DNA from 4 places in the uncultured Gilvimarinus sp. genome. Region 4 is predicted to be linked to each of the others. Evidence: predicted binding sites of a transcription regulator. Region 4 holds the regulator's gene; each other region holds the start of a gene.
What was found. Region 4 encodes sigma-54, which starts transcription at its own class of promoters, with help from an activator protein. Its sites were predicted from a motif close to TGGCACANNNNTTGCNNT; they were not measured.
Positions count from the first base shown of each region.

Region 1: a site for sigma-54 is predicted at 2,375-2,392, ahead of AACY82_RS03245 (flagellar basal body-associated FliL family protein). Genes of this name have one in related genera too.
Region 2: a site for sigma-54 is predicted at 1,213-1,230, ahead of doeB2 (N(2)-acetyl-L-2,4-diaminobutanoate deacetylase DoeB2). Genes of this name have one in related genera too.
Region 3: a site for sigma-54 is predicted at 1,202-1,219, ahead of flhA (flagellar biosynthesis protein FlhA). Genes of this name have one in related genera too.

Region 1 covers NZ_CAXAUC010000001.1:748,818-753,397, reverse strand. The annotation lists gene AACY82_RS03260 (fused response regulator/phosphatase) at 1-38, shown strand, start outside; gene AACY82_RS03255 (Hpt domain-containing protein) at 127-468, shown strand; gene AACY82_RS03250 (flagellar hook-length control protein FliK) at 687-2,207, shown strand; gene AACY82_RS03245 (flagellar basal body-associated FliL family protein) at 2,430-2,966, shown strand; gene fliM (flagellar motor switch protein FliM) at 2,979-3,986, shown strand; gene fliN (flagellar motor switch protein FliN) at 3,976-4,416, shown strand; gene fliO (flagellar biosynthetic protein FliO) at 4,418-4,580, shown strand, end outside.
Region 2 covers NZ_CAXAUC010000002.1:20,950-25,529, reverse strand. The annotation lists gene doeB2 (N(2)-acetyl-L-2,4-diaminobutanoate deacetylase DoeB2) at 1-1,094, opposite strand, end outside; gene AACY82_RS04685 (sulfite exporter TauE/SafE family protein) at 1,419-2,444, shown strand; gene AACY82_RS04680 (hypothetical protein) at 2,489-4,474, opposite strand.
Region 3 covers NZ_CAXAUC010000001.1:741,962-746,541, reverse strand. The annotation lists gene fliR (flagellar biosynthetic protein FliR) at 1-23, shown strand, start outside; gene flhB (flagellar biosynthesis protein FlhB) at 23-1,159, shown strand; gene flhA (flagellar biosynthesis protein FlhA) at 1,262-3,463, shown strand; gene flhF (flagellar biosynthesis protein FlhF) at 3,484-4,580, shown strand, end outside.
Region 4 covers NZ_CAXAUC010000004.1:126,342-130,921, forward strand. The annotation lists gene rapZ (RNase adapter RapZ) at 1-471, opposite strand, end outside; gene ptsN (PTS IIA-like nitrogen regulatory protein PtsN) at 482-940, opposite strand; gene raiA (ribosome-associated translation inhibitor RaiA) at 970-1,260, opposite strand; gene AACY82_RS08980 (RNA polymerase factor sigma-54) at 1,391-2,920, opposite strand; gene lptB (LPS export ABC transporter ATP-binding protein) at 3,064-3,789, opposite strand; gene lptA (lipopolysaccharide transport periplasmic protein LptA) at 3,791-4,339, opposite strand; gene lptC (LPS export ABC transporter periplasmic protein LptC) at 4,329-4,580, opposite strand, start outside.

The DNA of each region.
Region 1 (4,580 bases), on a different contig from region 4:
TCGTCGCGGCGACTTATTGTTGGCATACCGACGATTAACGCCTCGCAGTGAGATCCGCATCACTTGATGCCCCGAGGTAAAAGGTTTACAAGTGATACTCAAAATAAGCCCGATTAGGGAGAGACTATGAGCGACAGGCAATTAATCGATCACGATACCTTATCGACATTGCAGGAGGTTATGGAAGACGATTTTGCTCGACTTATCGAGACCTACCTTAATGACTCTGAAGATCGCCTGAGTGCTATGCAAAAAGCACTGGCCAGTGGGGATGGCGAAGCCTTGCGCCGCGCCGCTCACAGTTTTAAAGGTAGCTGCAGCAATATCGGTGCGGCTACTTTGGTGGCGCAGTGCCAGCATATTGAGTCAGCTGCGGCCAACAATCGGTTAACGGGCCTTGAAACGGCGCTGGTATCGCTACAGGGCGAGTTTAGCCAGGTGCGTCATCAGCTCGTGGTGTATCAATAAACGCTCGGTGGCGCCTTGTCTGGCTCGCATATACGCGAGGCACAAGGTGTTGAGTCATCATGAACCTAGGCCCACGTTTCCTTCCCAGCTTACCTACCTGAACCTCTGATTTAACCTTATTGTTCGGTTTGGCACTTTGCTTGCTATTACCATCCTGTATCCCAAAAAATTGTTTGCAAGCGGCAAATGCTTGCCGCCCATGGCCTACAGGAGCACTCATGGCAACGAATGAACCGACTCTTCTTAGCATGTTGTTGCGGCCGCAGGGCGCGGTGCAGAGCAGCCAATCTCGGGCTGATGCCAGCCGCGATGCGCAGCTGTTTAGCGAGTCGCTTGATACCGCCTACCGGGACCAGCGCACCAGCCGATCGGATGTGAGCGAACGCTCTAGTAATCGGTCAGCGGCACAATCAGATTCGCAGTTTCGAGACGACCAGCGCAGTCAGCGGCTGGCCGGTAACAATGATCGGCAAACCGCGCATCTTGATGAGCGAGCCCAAGCCCGGGAGCGCGCCGCTGATTTAGCACAGTCACGCAGTTCCAGCGCTGAATCGCAAGATCGCTTAAGTGCACGCCAGCGAGAAGCGCTGGATCGGTTAGAGCCCGAGCAGCGCGAGGCGGTCGAGGCACTGCCGCCGGCAAAGCAGGCGCAGGTGCTGGATGAGTTGGCCGATAGCGCTGAAAACGGGCTGAGTGATGACTCCTTGAGCGCTATTCTTAACGGGCTTGACCCGCAGTTGCGCGAGCAGCTGCTGGCGTTGATGCAATCGTTAACCGATCAAGCGGCCGCCGGCGCGCAGACGGAGACGCTGTTGACGCAAGTTGAGCAGGCCAGCGAGGCGGGGCAGATTCCCCCTGAGCTTGCCGCCTGGCTCAGCGATCAGCTCAAAGCCGGAGCAAAAACCGCCGGTCAGGGGGTTGAGTCTGTGTCCGCTCGTCTAGATGCCATGCAAACGAGTTTGAAGCAGGCGTTGGCGAGTGTGAGTACCGCACCGGCTGCACCGGGCGCCAGTATCGCTAAAGAGGGCAGCGCAGCGCTGGGACTAATGGAGCAGTCGACGACACAGCAGGCGGCCAATGGGCAACCTGTTTTTGCCAAAGAGATGCTCACAAGCTTGGATGGTCAGCGTGAGCAGGGGGCCTTGCTCGAGACCGCTAAGCTGCACAATTTGCTGGCGGGGCGCGGGGAGTCTGTTGATCGCCCCACCGCAGGCAGTATTACCGCATTAACGGAATCTTTGGGTCTTGCCAACCGCACTGTCGCCACGCCAGCCGCTCCTAAAATGGCTGCGCAAGTACTGCCTGGTTTTAACCAAAGTGGTTGGGGCGATGCCGTGGGGCAAAAAGTGCTCTGGATGGCCAAGCAAAATATTACCAGTGCCGATATGCGCCTTGACCCGCCCGATTTAGGCACCATTCACGTGCGGGTGTCGATTCAAAATGATCAGGCTCATGTGAGCTTTACCAGCGCCCAGCCAGTGGTGCGGGAGGCGCTTGATCAACATTCGGCGCGTCTGCGCGAGATGTTAACCGAGCAGGGAATGACCAGTGTGGATGTTGATGTATCGGATCAACGCTCGTTTGCCGAATCTGATCCTCGCGCCGGTGGCGACGAGGGAGCGCGTCACTCCAGCGGATGGTCGGCAGGTGGCAGTGAAGGCGACGCTGAAGATGAGCTAGGCGCGGCCGCTAATCTCACCCAACTTGGCACGGTATCGCTGATCGATCATTACGCTTGATAAGCGATCAGCGGCGGTGGGCGGCGGGTTCGCTGCCCACCGTGCCGCTTTTATTACTGCACACCAGTATCCCTCTGTATAAACTACTCCTTTCGTTTATCTCCTTTTGCGCGCTAGTGTTTTTGTCTTGTGCCAATCCTTTGTGGCGCTTGCTATGCTATCTTGCATGGCACGGCTATTGCTCGTAGCCTTACAGAACAATGTGGATGACGGATATTTGACATGGCAGAAGACGAGCCCGAAAACTCGGGGGAAGACGCGGAGCAGGGTGAACAAAGCCCCCCCGCAAAAAATAAGAAAAAGTGGATTATTTTGGCACTGGCGCTACTGGTGTTAGTGGCGATTTCAGTGGCGGCCACGTTATGGGTGCTATCAGATTCAGACGAACTGCCCGAAGGTGAATCCGATGCTGAGCCGGTCGCCGAAGAGCCCGCTCGTGAGGCCGCGATTTACTTTCCATTAAAACCAGAATTTATTACCAGCTTTGAGGTGCGCGGCCGGCAGCGTTATATGCAGGTCGAAATGAACTTAATGTTTCGCGATAACAGCGCGGTCAGCGATATAGAGTTACATATGCCCGCGATTCGCAATGCTTTAGTTATTTTACTGCGCGGACAGGTATATCCCGAGTTACAGACGCCAGAGGGCAAAGAATTACTGCGTCAGCAAGCATTAAACACTGTGCGTGACGTGCTGGAAGAAGAAACCGGAAAACCCGTGATTGAACAGGTGTTGTTTACCAATTTAGTGTTGCAATAGAGGCGACCCCAAGTGCAAGACTTACTGACACAAGACGAAATTGATGCCTTACTCCATGGCGTCGATGAAGGCGACATAGAGACTGATGGGGACTTAGAGCCCGGTGCGGTCCGCTCATACGATTTAACCAGTCAGGATCGTATAGTTCGCGGGCGCATGCCAACCCTTGAGATGATCAACGAGCGCTTTGCCCGTTACACCCGTATCAGCATGTTCAATATGTTGCGGCGCACCGCGGATGTTTCGGTCGGGGGCATCCAAATACAAAAATTTGGCGAGTACGTACACACGCTGTACGTTCCCACCAGCCTCAATATGGTCAAGTTTCGACCGTTGCGGGGCACCGCTTTGGTCATATTGGATGCCCGGTTGGTGTTTAAGCTGGTCGATAATTTTTTTGGCGGCGACGGCCGTCACGCCAAAATTGAAGGGCGAGAGTTTACTCCGACCGAGCTGCGAGTGGTACAAATGGTACTCAACCAAGTGTTTGTCGATCTAGGCGAGGCTTGGAAGGCGGTAATGCCGATTGAGTTTGAATATATTAATTCAGAGGTTAACCCATCGCTGGCAAATATCGTGAGCCCGAGCGAGGTTGTCGTCGTTAGCACATTTCATATCGAGTTGGATGGCGGCGGTGGTGATTTACATCTGACGATTCCCTACTCAATGATTGAGCCTATTCGCGAAGTGCTCGATGCCGGCTTACAAAGTGACTCAGATGAGCAAGACGATCGCTGGGTAAAAGCGTTGCGGGAAGATGTGTTATCGGCTCGGGTAGAGCTCGAGTGTGAAGTGGTTAACCGTGAGATAACCTTGCGGGATATCGTTGATTTAGATGTGGGGGATATTATACCCGTCGAATTTCCGCCGCATCATGTGCTTACCGCGAACGGCGTGCCGGTGTTTCGCACCGAGTTAGGCCAGCGCAAAGGCAACCTTGCCTTAAAAATTAAAGAGTTTATCGATCATAGCAGTGCGCACAATATCAGTGTCGCCGAAGGAGGCCCCAATGGCAAATGATGACGAAACAGGCGGCGGTGAAGATCTCGATCAACAGGCGATGGCCGACGAGTGGGCGGCTGCGATGGAGGAGCAACAAACAGTCGATGAAGAGGTTGAGGCGCCAGCGGCTGACGATAGCGCGATGGCACTTAATGAGCTGGAAAATGAAGGCGCACCAAGGGAGTTGGGCCCTGAGTTAGATTTAATTTTAGATATTCCTGTGAGTATCTCTATGGAAGTAGGCAGCACCGCCATTACCATTCGTAACTTGCTACAGCTAAATCAGGGCTCGGTGATTGAGCTGGACCGCCTTGCGGGCGAGCCATTGGACGTAAAAGTAAATGGTACCTTGATTGCTCACGGTGAAGTGGTGGTGGTGAATGAAAAGTTTGGCATCCGCATGACGGATGTTATCAGCCCTTCCGAACGTATTAAAAAGTTACGCTAACATGAAGAAGCTGTTTACGTGGGGCTTCGCAGGTGCCGGGATTAGCGTACTTGTGGCGCCCGTCACTTGGGCCGTGGAATCGGCCACCGGTACGGCCACTATTACTGCTGCTAGTAGCAGTAGTGCCGTCAGCACGGCTGCTGTTGCGCCCGTTGGTGCCGATA
Region 2 (4,580 bases), on a different contig from region 4:
TAGTGTGAACTGTGACAGGGATCGGCGTGGCCAATTCCGTCATCGGCGCCGATTAACGCAAAAGCGCCCGGGACTTCTTGCAGGTAATAACTAAAGTCTTCGGAGGCCATAATGGGAAGGCGGGTGGGGGTATCGAGCGCATCATCACCATACAGCGCCCGCCAGCTGTCGCGTACCGCAGCCGCTGGCTCTGGGTGGTTAATGGTTGGGTTATAGCGCGGCATAATCTCTACCTCGCACTCAACCCCATAACTCGCTGCCGTTTGTTGTGCAATGTCAGTAATCAGCTGATTGACTGCATCGCGAGCCGCAGTATCGGATACACGGATACTGCCACCAATCACGGCTTGCTCGGGAATCACTGTCGCGGCCGCGCGCGCGTCAATCGAGGTGACGCTGACCACACAGGTTTGCTGCGGCGCCAAACGGCGGCTCACCACTTGTTGTAAAGCTAAAGTAATAGCACTGGCCGCCAACACCGGGTCGCGGCAAAGCTCTGGCTGACTGGCGTGCCCACCTTTGCCGTGCACCGTAATTTGGAAGGTGCCGTTGCCACACATAACGATCCCGTCTGGGCACACCAGCTTGCCAAACCCGATGGCTGGCCAGTTGTGCCAGCCGTAAATACAGTCGACGCCATCCAACGCGCCATCGTCAATCATTTTTCGGGCGCCGTGGCCGCCCTCTTCGGCGGGCTGGAACAGCAAGGTAACCGGACCGGGCAGTTGCGCTTCAACGTGCTTGAGCCACGCGGCAGTGGCCATAAGTGCCGCAGTATGACCATCGTGTCCGCACGCGTGCATGCAACCGGGCACTTGGGATTGCCACTCGACCGCCGACTGCTCGTGAATCGGCAAGGCGTCGATATCTCCCCGCAACGCCACTGAGCGCACGCCTGCGCCCTTAGCCCCGGAGTTTAGCCAAGCTACTGTTCCGGTGCCCGCGCAAGCACGCCAGCGGATGTCGAGACGATCGAGCTCGGCACGAATGCGCTGTGCCGTGTTGTGCTCTTGCCAGCCAAGTTCGGGCTGAGCGTGTAACTCATGGCGTAATTGCTGTGCAAATGCCAGAGTCTGGTGCCAATAGGTCGACATACCTCTCCTTTCAGATCGGCCCGATTTCAGGCAACCGAGCAATAAGAGCGCACGAATAAGTGCACCGTTAAAACGCGCAGGCGAGCCATAACCTCACGCTTTCTCTCATACTAGTTGCTAGGCAAGGGTTGTTCCAATCACACACGCACGCCACTGGCCGCCTCATGCCGCCAATCACAGTACAACCTACATTACTCGCCAGGCAATGTGTAAATATGACAAGCGGCCTATCAATACCCCCAGATGCCTAAGCCCTAAAGATAACGTATCATAGCGCCCACTGTAGACCGTCCTCTTGAACCTACCTGGAGCACTAAGCAAGCTATGTCAATCCAACCTAAACCACGCCCCCACTTATGGGTATGGTTGCTCTGGCTAGTCATTTTTTATGGTGTGTGGCTGTTTTTGATTCAAGCGGAGGGTGCTTGGGCGGCTGCCAAAGATCATTGGCCCATTGCGCTGGCGATGGCCATAGGTAGCTACGCGGCAGGCTCTACCCCCATGGGTGGCGGTACCGTAGGGTTTCCGGTGCTGGTGCTACTATTTGATCTACCCGCAAGCTTGGGGCGCGACTTCAGCTTTGCCGTACAGTCCATCGGCATGGTCAGTGCCAGCATCTTTATTTTCGCTCGCCGCCAACCGCTCGCCTGGCCAATATTAAAAGGCGCAATGCTCGGCGCCTTAATCGGCACACCGATCGGCATTGTTTTTATTGCCCCGCTTGTCGCCGACCTTTGGATCAAAATTATCTTTGCCGTTCTCTGGGGCAGCTTTGGCCTATTGCACCTATACCGCATCGATGAAATTGCCGGTCACAGCGGCATGACCGACTTTAACGAGCGCTGGGATATTCGCTTAGGCTTAATGCTGGGCATATTATCCAGTGCGCTGGCCGTGGCCGTTACCGGCGTCGGTATCGATATGGTCATTTACGCCGCACTAGTGCTGTTGTGCCGCGCCGATTTAAAGATCGCCATCCCAACCTCGGTGGTCATTATGGCCATGAACTCTATTTACGGAGTGGTAATAAAAAGTGCACTGGGAAGCTGGCAAGAGGGCGTGTACGAAAACTGGCTTGCTGCCGCTCCAGTAGTGGCACTGGGAGCCCCTCTGGGAGTCTTTATCGTTGGACTGATTGGCCGAAAGCCTACACTGCTAGTCGTTGCCGCCTTGTGCGTTGGACAGTTTATCTGGACTTGCTTTTCGGAGTATCAAGCACTTGGCGGGCTGGGTGTTCTCGGCGCAGTCGCCGCTGTAGCGATTTGTTTGCTCGGCTTTGAAAAACTGCGGGCTTGGGGCGCAGTGTTGGTGAACGACACATCCCCCAACACCACAACAAAAGATTCTTAACCAAAAGCCCCGCCTACTTAAAGGCAAGCGGGGCAAGATACAACTTAAAGGCTGCTTTTACTGATTACCACAGCGTCGCCACTCACAGCATCTACCGCGATTAATTGTTGTCGGTAATCTTCGCCTTCGACAACGTAGATAACACCAGACTCAGGATTAAATACCACATCACGTGAGTCAGCCGCGCTAGAAAAGGCCCCCTCAGCCAGCACCTCTCGCGAGCCATCGTTCAGAACAACTTGAACGATGCCATTCTCTAAATTTGAAATCATATACGCAATATTTTCATCATGGTTTACAGAGAGCCCCCCAGCAATACCCAGCGGAATAGGCCCAAAATCGACACCAGGCCCATCAGACACTAGTTCTAACTGAGCCGGGTCTGTCAAGGTAACCCCAAATAAACTGACGAAGCCAGAACCGCCCACTGTCGTCAACATTCTATTCGCGTTTTGATCATAGGCTAGCTGGCCAGGCTGATTATAATCCGAGCTCTCAGGCTCATTTTCAAAGACTATTTTGGCCGCAGAGGATTCAATATTTACCTGAAATAACCGACCCGACATTTGATCTGCAACATACAATTCATCAGGTGCAACCAGCTCCAAACCGGTGGGAGTCACAAGCTGCTGAGTCTCACCTAAACCAGAAAGTTCTAACTCTGTTCGCATCCCGGTTATTGCATCAACCTGAAAAATCTTACCAACCGGGTCAGACTCGTCGCCCTCGGGGTAGGTGATTGAAGATAAGTAAAATTGCCCACTGGCTTCGTCATAGACAAAATCTTCATAGCTATCAGTCGTGTCACTAAACAAGGGGGCCCCAAGGTCAGTTTCCACTGCACTTCGACGACCAGTGTGTAGGTCAATCTCTAACAAATTTAAATCAGAGTCTAACTCACCATCAGTAATAACCCAGACCGACTCGCCATCCGGCTGAAGCACCAGCGCCTTGGATTGCACCCAGCTCGCACCATAGCCAACATTATAATCTTGGTTTAACACAACCTCAGATTCAGCGTAACCTGCCCGACCACTTGAATCTAACGCGGTCACCGTCATTTTTACCTCATTGACGCCATCAGGTAATAACACATCATCGGCCCGCCAGGTCCCGTCGGCATTAAGCGTCGCGGTTACTGGCGCCACACCCGCGTCCACCACCACCTCGGTGATTTCAGAACCGGCTAGCACCTCAACCGAGCCAAAAGCCGAAAGGCTGTTTTGGCTCGTAAAAGAGTGACTTGGCGGAAATGCCACATCGACGACCGGGGCGTCTTCGCTGGTTAATACAATCGTGACACGATCTGAATTTTCTGCACCATCATTGTCGGTCGCGGTCAACATAAACTCAAAGCGCGCTTCATCCTCAAAGGCAGGCACAGAAAAACTTGCCGACTTATTGGTACTGCCATCAACAGTCACCGACTGACCGGCGACTTGCTCCCACAAATAGCTTTCGATCTCGCCATCGGTATCGTAAGCCGTTGCATTTAAATTCACGACTTGCACATTACTCAAGGCGCGCAAACCGCCAAGATCAACCACAGGGGCCCGATTTACGCGATTGACCGTTACTGTCGTGGTATCACTAACCGACGCGCCACCATCATCCTTTGCGGTCACCTCTAGCACCATATCGGCCGTAGCCGAGCTGCCCGTACTAGGCGCCCTAAAGGTAATTGCGCCCTGCTCACCGTTTACGAGATCCAAAGGTACTCGGGGACCCGATATCTGACGCCATACGACGCTCTGCACCTCGCCATCAGAGTCGCTTGCCGTCGCGGACAACTGCACTACCTCACCCGCATTCACCGTCACAGTATCGCCGGCCTCAACCACAGGCGCGCTATTGCCGGCAGGCTCTGAGCTGCTAGAGCTGCTCGTCACCGAACTAGATATTGACGATGAGCTACTGGCAACCGAACCTGAATTGTCACCACCACCTCCGCCGCAACCAGCCATAGCCAAGGCCGCCGTTAGCGCCGTTAATTTTAATACCCCAAGACCTGATACCGTTTTAGTGCTCATGCCGATTTCTCCTGTTTTTTGTAATATGCTAAGGGCATAAGCAGAGACCATGCCAGACCGGAATTCACTTTAGATTCAATAACTTGAAAACAAAAACACTAAATCG
Region 3 (4,580 bases), on a different contig from region 4:
AGCACCTGTTGAGGCTTCGCTGATGGCAGAAGGTGGCGACGACAGCAGTCAGGAAAAAACGGAAGAGGCAACCCCCCGAAAACTTGAGAAAGCCCGGGAGGACGGCCAAATACCGCGCTCGCGTGATTTAACGACGACGTTTATTCTGCTGGCCGGAACCATTGGCCTTTATAGTTTTAGTGAGTCCATTTCTGGCAGCATGATGGGCTTGTCGAAAAATAATTTTAGCCTCAGTCGGGTCGAGGTGTTTGATACGGAGGCAATGTTTGCCCATTTAGTCAGCTCCTTTGCCGAAGGCTTGTTCTCGCTTATCCCTCTGTTTATTTTACTTTTGATTGCCTCGGTGGTTGGGCCTATCGCGTTAGGTGGCTGGCTGCTGAGCGCCAAAGCTATGGCGCCCAAATTTAACCGCATGAATCCAGGCGCTGGTCTTAAACGAATGTTCTCTTTTAAGGCTCTGGTCGAATTGGCGAAATCGCTGGGCAAGGTGGCCACCGTTATGGCGGCGGCCATTTTGGCGTTAAAGCTGTGGCAGCAGGATATTTTACAGCTCGCGGGCGAAGAAACTCAGTCTGCGGTGGTGGAATCGTTAAAAATCAGTGGGATTACCACAATTTTGATGGCAGCGGTAACGATATTAATTGCGTTGGTTGATGTGCCGTTTCAGATTATGGACCACAGTAAAAAGCTAAAGATGTCTAAACAGGAAATAAAGGACGAGCACAAAGATAGCGAGGGTAAACCCGAGGTAAAAGGCCGAATCAGGCAGCTGCAGCGCGAGATGGCGCAACGTAGAATGATGGCCCAAGTACCTGATGCCGATGTGGTGATTACCAACCCGACCCACTATGCCGTTGCGCTAAAATACGACCCCGAGAAAATGGCAACCCCGGTTATGTTAGCCAAAGGCGGTGATCAAATAGCGCTAAAAATACGTGAAATTGCCAAGGCCAACGGCGTGGAGATTATCGAGTCGCCGGTGTTGGCGCGCTCTATTTTTCACACCACCGATATCGATGAGGCAATCCCCACTGGGCTGTACGTGGCGGTTGCCCAGGTATTAGCCTATGTTTTTGGCTTGCGCAATTACCGCCGGGGGCAAGGCGAGCGGCCGCCGTATCCACGGGTCAATGTGCCGCGAGACTTGCGCTACGATTAAACTCGGTTGCTTTTACTAATTATTCTACCTCTTCCGTAAAACAGGTACGCTTCTTGCGATACCCCTGGTGTTATTCACTTGGGGCGTCAAAAAACCGTACATATGGCCATATCACTCGGACAGTTTAATAAAGAGAACGGCAAAAACGCGTTGCTGCAACTGCAGGGAATGGGCCAAGGCAATATTGGCATTCCGGTGTTGTTGATCATGCTGTTGGGCATGATGATTCTGCCAGTGCCGGCGTTTATGCTGGATGCCTTCTTTTCCTTTAATATCGCTCTGTCCATCGTTGTTCTGTTGGTTGGTATTTACGCCATGCGGCCGCTGGATTTTGCCGCGTTCCCCACTATCTTATTGGTCGCCACCTTGATGCGCTTGGCTCTCAATGTTGCCTCTACTCGCGTCGTCTTGCTCAATGGGCACGAGGGTGGCGATGCCGCTGGTAAAGTTATTCAAGCCTTTGGTGAGGTGGTCATTGGCGGTAATTACGCGGTAGGTTTGGTGGTGTTTTTGATCTTAATGATCATTAACTTTGTCGTGGTGACCAAAGGTGCTGGCCGTATTTCTGAGGTAAGCGCCCGATTTACGTTGGATGCCATGCCGGGTAAGCAAATGGCGATTGACGCCGACTTGAATGCTGGCCTGATTGATCAGGAAGAGGCGCGCCGGCGTCGGGAAGATGTCGCCAGTGAGGCAGACTTTTACGGCGCAATGGATGGTGCCAGTAAGTTTGTGCGCGGCGATGCTATCGCGGGTATTTTGATTCTGGCGATTAACATTATCGGCGGTATCGGTATCGGCATGGTGCAGCATAGCCTTGAGTTTTCCGATGCGCTGGAAAAATACGTACTGTTAACCATCGGTGACGGCTTGGTTGCGCAAATCCCCTCGCTGTTGTTGTCGACTGCGACGGCTATCTTGGTAACCCGGGTCAATAGTGCGCAGGATATGCGCACGCAAGTGCTGACCCAAATGTTTGACTCTCCCAAAGCCTTGCTGATCGCAGCTGGGATTTTGTTCATTATGGGGGCGATTCCCGGCATGCCTCATGTCGCCTTTTTAGGGCTCGCTATTATCTGTGGCGCGCTGGCGTACTTTATTCACTGGCGCAAAGGTCAGCCTGAAGCGCTGGATGATGATTATATCCCCAAAAATCAAAATCGCCGCGCAACCAGTGCGCCAACTTCGGGTGGCCAAGCTCAAATCGCCGAGCCCGCCACGGCCTTGCCGCCAGGCGAGCAAGCGGTGGAGCTTAACTGGGACGATGTGCAACCGGTGGATATTATCGGCCTAGAGGTAGGCTATCGCTTGATTCCCATGGTCGATAAAAGTCAAGGCGGGGCGCTGCTGGGGCGTATTAAAGGGGTACGCAAAAAACTGTCGCAAGATATGGGCTTTTTAGTTCCCACGGTTCATATCCGTGACAACTTGGAGCTGGTGCCCAATGGTTATCGTCTGACCTTGATGGGCGTAACGGCGGCGGAGGCCGAGGTGCATCCGGATCGCGAACTGGCCATTAACCCCGGTCAAGTGTTTGGCGAGCTGGAGGGCATTAAAACGCAGGACCCAGCTTTTGGGTTGGATGCGGTGTGGATCGCCAGCTCGCAAAAAGAGCAAGCGCAAACTCTGGGTTATACAGTGGTGGACGCGAGCACCGTGGTCGCAACGCACCTGAATCAAATATTGCAGCAGCATGTGCACGAGCTGCTGGGGCATGAAGACGTACAAAAGTTGCTGGATATGCTGGCTAAGTCATCGCCCAAATTAGTCGAAGAGTTGGTGCCCAATACCTTAAGCCTGAACACCCTGCTTAAGGTGCTGCAAAACTTACTGCGCGAGAAAGTTGCCATTCGCGATCTGCGCTCAATCGCCGAAGCTTTGGCGGCGCATCCCAATAAGAGTCAAGATCCCGCCGCTTTAACCGCTGCGGCGCGTGCCGCGCTGGGTCGCCAAATTGTCCAAAACATCGTAGGGACGGCGCCTAGCGTGCCGGTTATCACCTTAAGCCCCGAGCTGGAACAGTTATTGCTGAATACCGTAGTACAAGCTCAAAAAGCTGGCGCTGATGACGGCGCGTATGTAGAGCCCGCACTGGCGGAAAAACTACAGCGCTCGTTACTGGAGGCGTCACAGAAGCAAGAAGCGGCCGGTAAGCCGGCGGTGCTATTAGTCGCAGCTCCTCTGCGTCCGATGCTCTCGCGCTTTTGTCGCCACAGCTTGCCAGACATGCCGGTACTGGCTTACACAGAAATACCGGATAACAAACAAATTACGATCGAAGCGTCAGTTACGGCTGATCGCTAAGTGCGGGAAGAGGGTAAAACATGCAGGTAAAACGTTTTGTTGCGACAGATATGCGGCGCGCCCTTGAGTTGGTGCGTCAAGAGCTGGGCTCAGACGCTGTTATTTTATCGAGCCGTCGGGTGCGCGAAGGGGTCGAGATCTTAACCAGCGCCGCGAACACCCCCGTTACCAACGCGGCGCCTGCGGTCTCTGCGGCGGCGCCAGCAGCGGCAACCGAGGCCGCCGTGTTCGCAGGCGTCGGCGGCAACAAGTCAGCTCTGAGTGCCCGCGAGATTCACGACGAAATCGCGCTTGCCAGCCGCCAGCGAATGGCCCGACAACAGGCGGAGGCATCGGCTGACGAATTCTTGGGGAGTAATCAAGTGGTCAACGCCGGTATTGCCCGGCGAAACGCGGCCCAGACAGAGCCGCAAAATGCGGCACCGGCGCGAGTACAAACCGCAGCCGAGCGCTACGGCTTGCTTGACGACGTTGCCCCCAGCAGCACTAACACCAGCAAAAATAGTGATGAGATTGGCCAGCTGCACGAGGAAATTGCGCAAATGCGTGAGCTGTTAGAAGAACAGCTTAGCCGTCTTGGGGCGCCCCCCTCTGGCCCCAACAGTGGTCAAGTGGCGAGTTTAATCCGCCGCTTTGAACGTATGGGTTTTGCGCCCAATGTCTGCGAGCCACTGTTAAAGCAACCGTTTAAAAGCCGAGTGTTGGCAAAAGCTTGGCCCGAGGCCATGGCGCGAATGGCGAAAGCGGTACCTGTAATCGATCAGGATTTTACGGCGAGCGGCGGCGTGTTTGCGCTGGTTGGCCCCACTGGTGCAGGTAAAACGACCACTATCGCCAAACTTGCCGCACGTTACGTGCTTGAGCACGGTGCCGACAAGGTAGCATTGGTAACGACGGATACCTATCGCCTGGCGGGGCACGATCAACTGCGCTCGCTGGCAGCGATTTTACAGGTGCCTGTCAGAGTGGTTGATGACAATAATTCACTGTCGAGCGTGCTGCGATCGTTGCGTCGCTGCGATCTGGTACTGATCGATACCCCTGGGCTGCGCCACGGCGCACCGGAGTTAAAACAACAGATGGCGCAATTGGCTGGTATTGCCAAAATTCAAAGTTT
Region 4 (4,580 bases):
CACTCGCTCTTTAATTAGCTCCCGTAATTGATGCACGTTTAATGCGCTGGTATCAACCACTAAGTCGGCGCTATCGCGCATAGGCAATAGTAGCTGCTGCTCAGTTTCAATCGCTTCTGTTAAATTTGTGTGTTTGTTGCTTAGGGGGTGTTTGCGCCGGGTCTCGCTAAAGCGCTGGACGATTTTATCGGCATCAGCATCTAGGAAGATAACGGTAAAGGGCAGGCGAGCATCGCGCAGTGGCTTGATGGCGACTGGAAACATTGCCAGGTCTTGCCAGGCATCGCGAATATCAATCCCGATGGCAAAGTTTTGGTTGTCGGCATCTTTATGCAGCTGAATTTGATCGACTAAGGCTGGCAGTAGGCTGATCGGTAAGTTGTCGATGCAGTTATAGCCGGAGTCTTCCAGCGCATTGAGCGCGGTACTTTTACCTGAGCCGGATAATCCGCTGACAATGACAAGGTGCATACACGCCTACCTATCCGTTGTCGTGAGCGATGGCGGCCGCGTATAGAGCCTGGCCGCTGTCAGCATCGCGCAGAGTTTGCCGATAGGCGCTTTCGTTGAGCGCCCCGGCCAATGCTGCCAGCGTGTGTAGATGTTCGTCATTGGCTTGATCGGGTACCAACATGGCAAACAGAACGTCGACGGGTTCGCCGTCAATCGCATCAAAATCTATCGGCGCTTTGAGCGTAATCAGTGCGGCGATGGTCGCTTCGCAGCCCGGCAGGCGGCTGTGAGGAATGGCAATGCCGTGGCCAATGCCGGTCGAGCCGAGTTTCTCACGCGCGACCAGGCGGCGAAAGATTTCGTCGGCATCCATGCCGGGGATACTCTCGGCAATGGTGTTGGCGAGAATTTCTAAGGCACGTTTTTTACTGACGCCTTCGATTCGGCTCAGGGTACGTTCAGGCGATAAGATCTGTGCAATTTGCATAGTATTTTGCGTAACTTGTTAGTAACTAATTAGCGGTGGCTGCGAAGTTTTTCTTTGTGTTTGATTAATTGCCGGTCGAGCTTGTCGGTCATGGCATCAATCGAGGTGTAGAGATCGTCTGACTCGGCGTCAGCAAAAATGTCTTTGCCGTTAACGTGAATCTTCGCCTCGGCTTTTTGCGTTTGTTTTTCTACCGACACGGTAACATTGATTGTGGTGATCAAATCGCTGTGGTGAGTCAGTCGTTCCAGTTTGGATTCGATGTGATTATGAATCGCTTCGGTGACATCGACGTGATGGCCGCTGATGGTTACTTGCATACACTGCTCCTCGTGTCTGTCTGCTGCCTAAGTTGTTGTGCTGCACCCTTGGTATTAGCGCATTGCCTCGAGCGATTGGCAGAACTTCAACATAGCAAGGATTAGAAGTTCTGTCACATGGGCCGGTGTCTTAACCCAGCCCTTTGCGCTCATTAGAAGGCGGAATATTCAACGACTCGCGATACTTGGCGATTGTACGCCGGGCAACGCGAATCCCTTGATCGGAAAGCATCTCGGTGATTTTGCTATCGCTCAGAGGTTTTTTCGGGTTCTCTGCCGCGACCAGCTTTTTAATAATAGCTCGGATTGCGGTCGACGAGCACTCGCCGCCAGAATCGGTGCTCACATGGCTAGAGAAAAAGTATTTTAACTCGAATATGCCTTGTGGCGTGTGCATGTACTTTTGGGTGGTGACCCGCGAGATAGTCGACTCATGCATCTCCACTAGCTCGGCAATATCGTGCAGCACCAGTGGCTTCATGGCCTCGGCGCCGTACTCTAAAAAACCACGTTGCTTTTCGACGATACAGGTGGCCACCTTTAGCAGAGTTTCGTTGCGACTTTGCAGGCTCTTTAAAAACCAGCGGGCCTCTTGCAGGTTGTCTTTTAAGAAGGTGTTGTCGCGGCTGGAGTCGGCGCGTTTGACCATAGAGGCGTAGCCGGAGTTGATCCGCAGCTTTGGCGCTATGTCTGGGTTGAGCTCAACTGTCCAGCGTCCTTCCTTCTTATCCACAAACACGTCGGGTACGACATACTCGGTTTCGCTGGTGCTGATGCCATCGCCGGGGTGTGGATTAAGGGTTTTAATCAACGCCACGGCTTGAGCTAACTCAGGTTCTTTGAGGCGGGTCTTGCGCATCAGTTGGCGGTAGTCGCGGCTACCGAGCAACGGCAAGTACTGGCGCACAATCAGTTGCGCCGCCTCTAAAAAAGGGGTGCTTTTGTCGTATTGGGCCAGCTGCACCAGTAAGCAGTCGACTAAGTCGATGCTGCAAGTGCCGCAAGGGTCAAACTGTTGTAAGCGGTGTTGTACCGCCTGCACCTCGTCGAGTTCTAGGTCGTCCCAATTGGCGGTTAAACCCTCAAAAATATCCTCGATACTGCTACTGAGAAGACCCGAGGGCTCGACGGAGTCAATGATCGCCAGGGCAATGATCTCATCGCGCTCGGACATGGGCGTGAGGTTGAGCTGCCACATTAGGTGGTCGTAGAGCGATTCGGTATTGCCGCGACGGCTTTCGAAGTCGTTATCGTCGCCCTCGTAGTTACTGGCGGGTAATGTTGACGACGAACTCTCGTAGACATCATCCCAGCTGGTATCAACGGGTAGGTCTTGCGGGATCGACTCGCTCCACTCGCTGTCAGCGGTGGGTTCGTCCGCCTCGGCGGTGGTTTGGGTGCTCGCTGGGTCTGCGGGGTTCAGCTCGTCCTGGCTGTTATCGCGGCGTTCATCTTTGCCGTCGGTGTCACTATCCTTTTGGTCGCTACCAGTGTTGTCGTCGAGGTTCTCCTCAACTTCGAGCATGGGGTTGGAGTCCAGCGCCTCTTGGATCTCTTGTTGCAGATCCAGCGTCGATAGCTGCAGGAGGCGGATGGCCTGTTGCAGCTGCGGCGTCATGGTGAGCTGTTGACCCAACTTTAGCTGTAGGGACTGCTTCATAATGTTAGCAATGGCACTCAGATTGTGTTGTTGTAACTGTGGAGTTTAGTCATCAACACCAAGCCAAGCAATAGTACTAAGCAATCTTTGTGCCTGAAAGTCAAAAAATAGAAATTGTCAAGTGGTGGTGCGGCTGCTCGGCTTTACAGCATAAAGTTGTCACCGAGGTAGACTTTGCGCACTTTCTGATTGGCCAGAACCTGCTCCGAGCTGCCCTCAGCGATGATATGGCCCTCGCTGACGATATAGGCTTTTTCGCAGATGCCAAGTGTTTCTCGGACATTGTGATCGGTAATCAAAATACCAATGCCGCGATCCTTAAGGTGACGCACAATGTGCTGAATGTCGCTGACCGAGATAGGGTCAACCCCGGCGAAGGGCTCATCTAGTAGAATAAAGGCCGGGTCCGTTGCCAGGGCGCGGGCGATTTCGACCCGGCGGCGCTCGCCACCCGAGAGCGACATGCCGAGGTTGTCGCGAATGTGGGTGATGTGAAACTCCTGCAGTAGCTGCTCGAGCTGCTCTAGGCGCTGTGGTTTTTTGAGATCGCGTCGAGTCTCTAAGATGGCGAGGATGTTGTCCGCCACCGACAGCTTGCGAAACACCGAGGCCTCTTGCGGCAGGTAACCAATGCCCGCCCGGGCCCGGCCGTGGATCGGTAGGTGTGTCAGGTCTAGCTCGTCTAGGGTGACGCGGCCGTTGTCGGCTTTGACCAGCCCCGCGATCATGTAAAAGCAGGTGGTTTTACCCGCGCCGTTAGGCCCGAGTAAGCCGACAATTTCACCGCTGCTAACAGACATCGACACGTCAGCGACGACTTGGCGGCGTTTGTAGCTTTTAGCGAGGTTGTGTGCAGTAAGAGTGGCCATATTATTTTTCGGTCGCTCCGGCAGGAATCACCATTTTGATACGCTCGTTCGAGTTGTCATCGCTCTGGGCGTTGATGAGTTCGCGGGCCAAGTCATAGTGAATGCTGTGGCCTTGCATAATCGCGCCGTCTTGTTCGATTTTAGCGCTGTTGCTGAGCGTTACCGTGCGCTTGTCGTGGTCGTAGCTGATCTCGTGAGCCTCGGCAAACACTTTGCCTTTGTCGGCTTGGGGTTGCTGTTCAAAGTGTGCCGGGGAGCCAGATGCCTCGATTTTGGCGACTGAATTGTCACTTTTAAAGTGAACCACGATACGCTCGGCATCGATGATCAACGAGCCTTGTTGGAGGCGCGCTGAGCCGGTGTAGGTGACTAGCCCATTTTTTTGATCAAACAGTTGTTTGTCGGCCTGTAGCTGAAAGTCTTGCTCGCGGTCGTCGGGTAAGGCGTGAGCTGTTGTGGCAATCATTGCCATTGCGGCGGCTAAAGCCAGCGCCGGGACTCGCGGAAATAAGCCCGTCTTTAAATAGCGCTTAATATCATTAAGGGGCATAAGTGGCTTTTACCTCGGATAGCAGTTCAATACGTCCGTTGTCGAGCTCGGCATTGAGGCCAACAGCGCGAGTGGTGCCGCGCTCGCTACGCATGGTAACAGGTTTGTCGGTATGCGCGTATTGCTGGTCAGTGTCGATGGTTAGATCATCGGTGGTTAAGGTCACCCAGCCGTATTGGCCTTTTTCGTTCCATACCTGCACATTGTCGCGCAGGGTGATGGCGTTGCTGACACTGGTGCC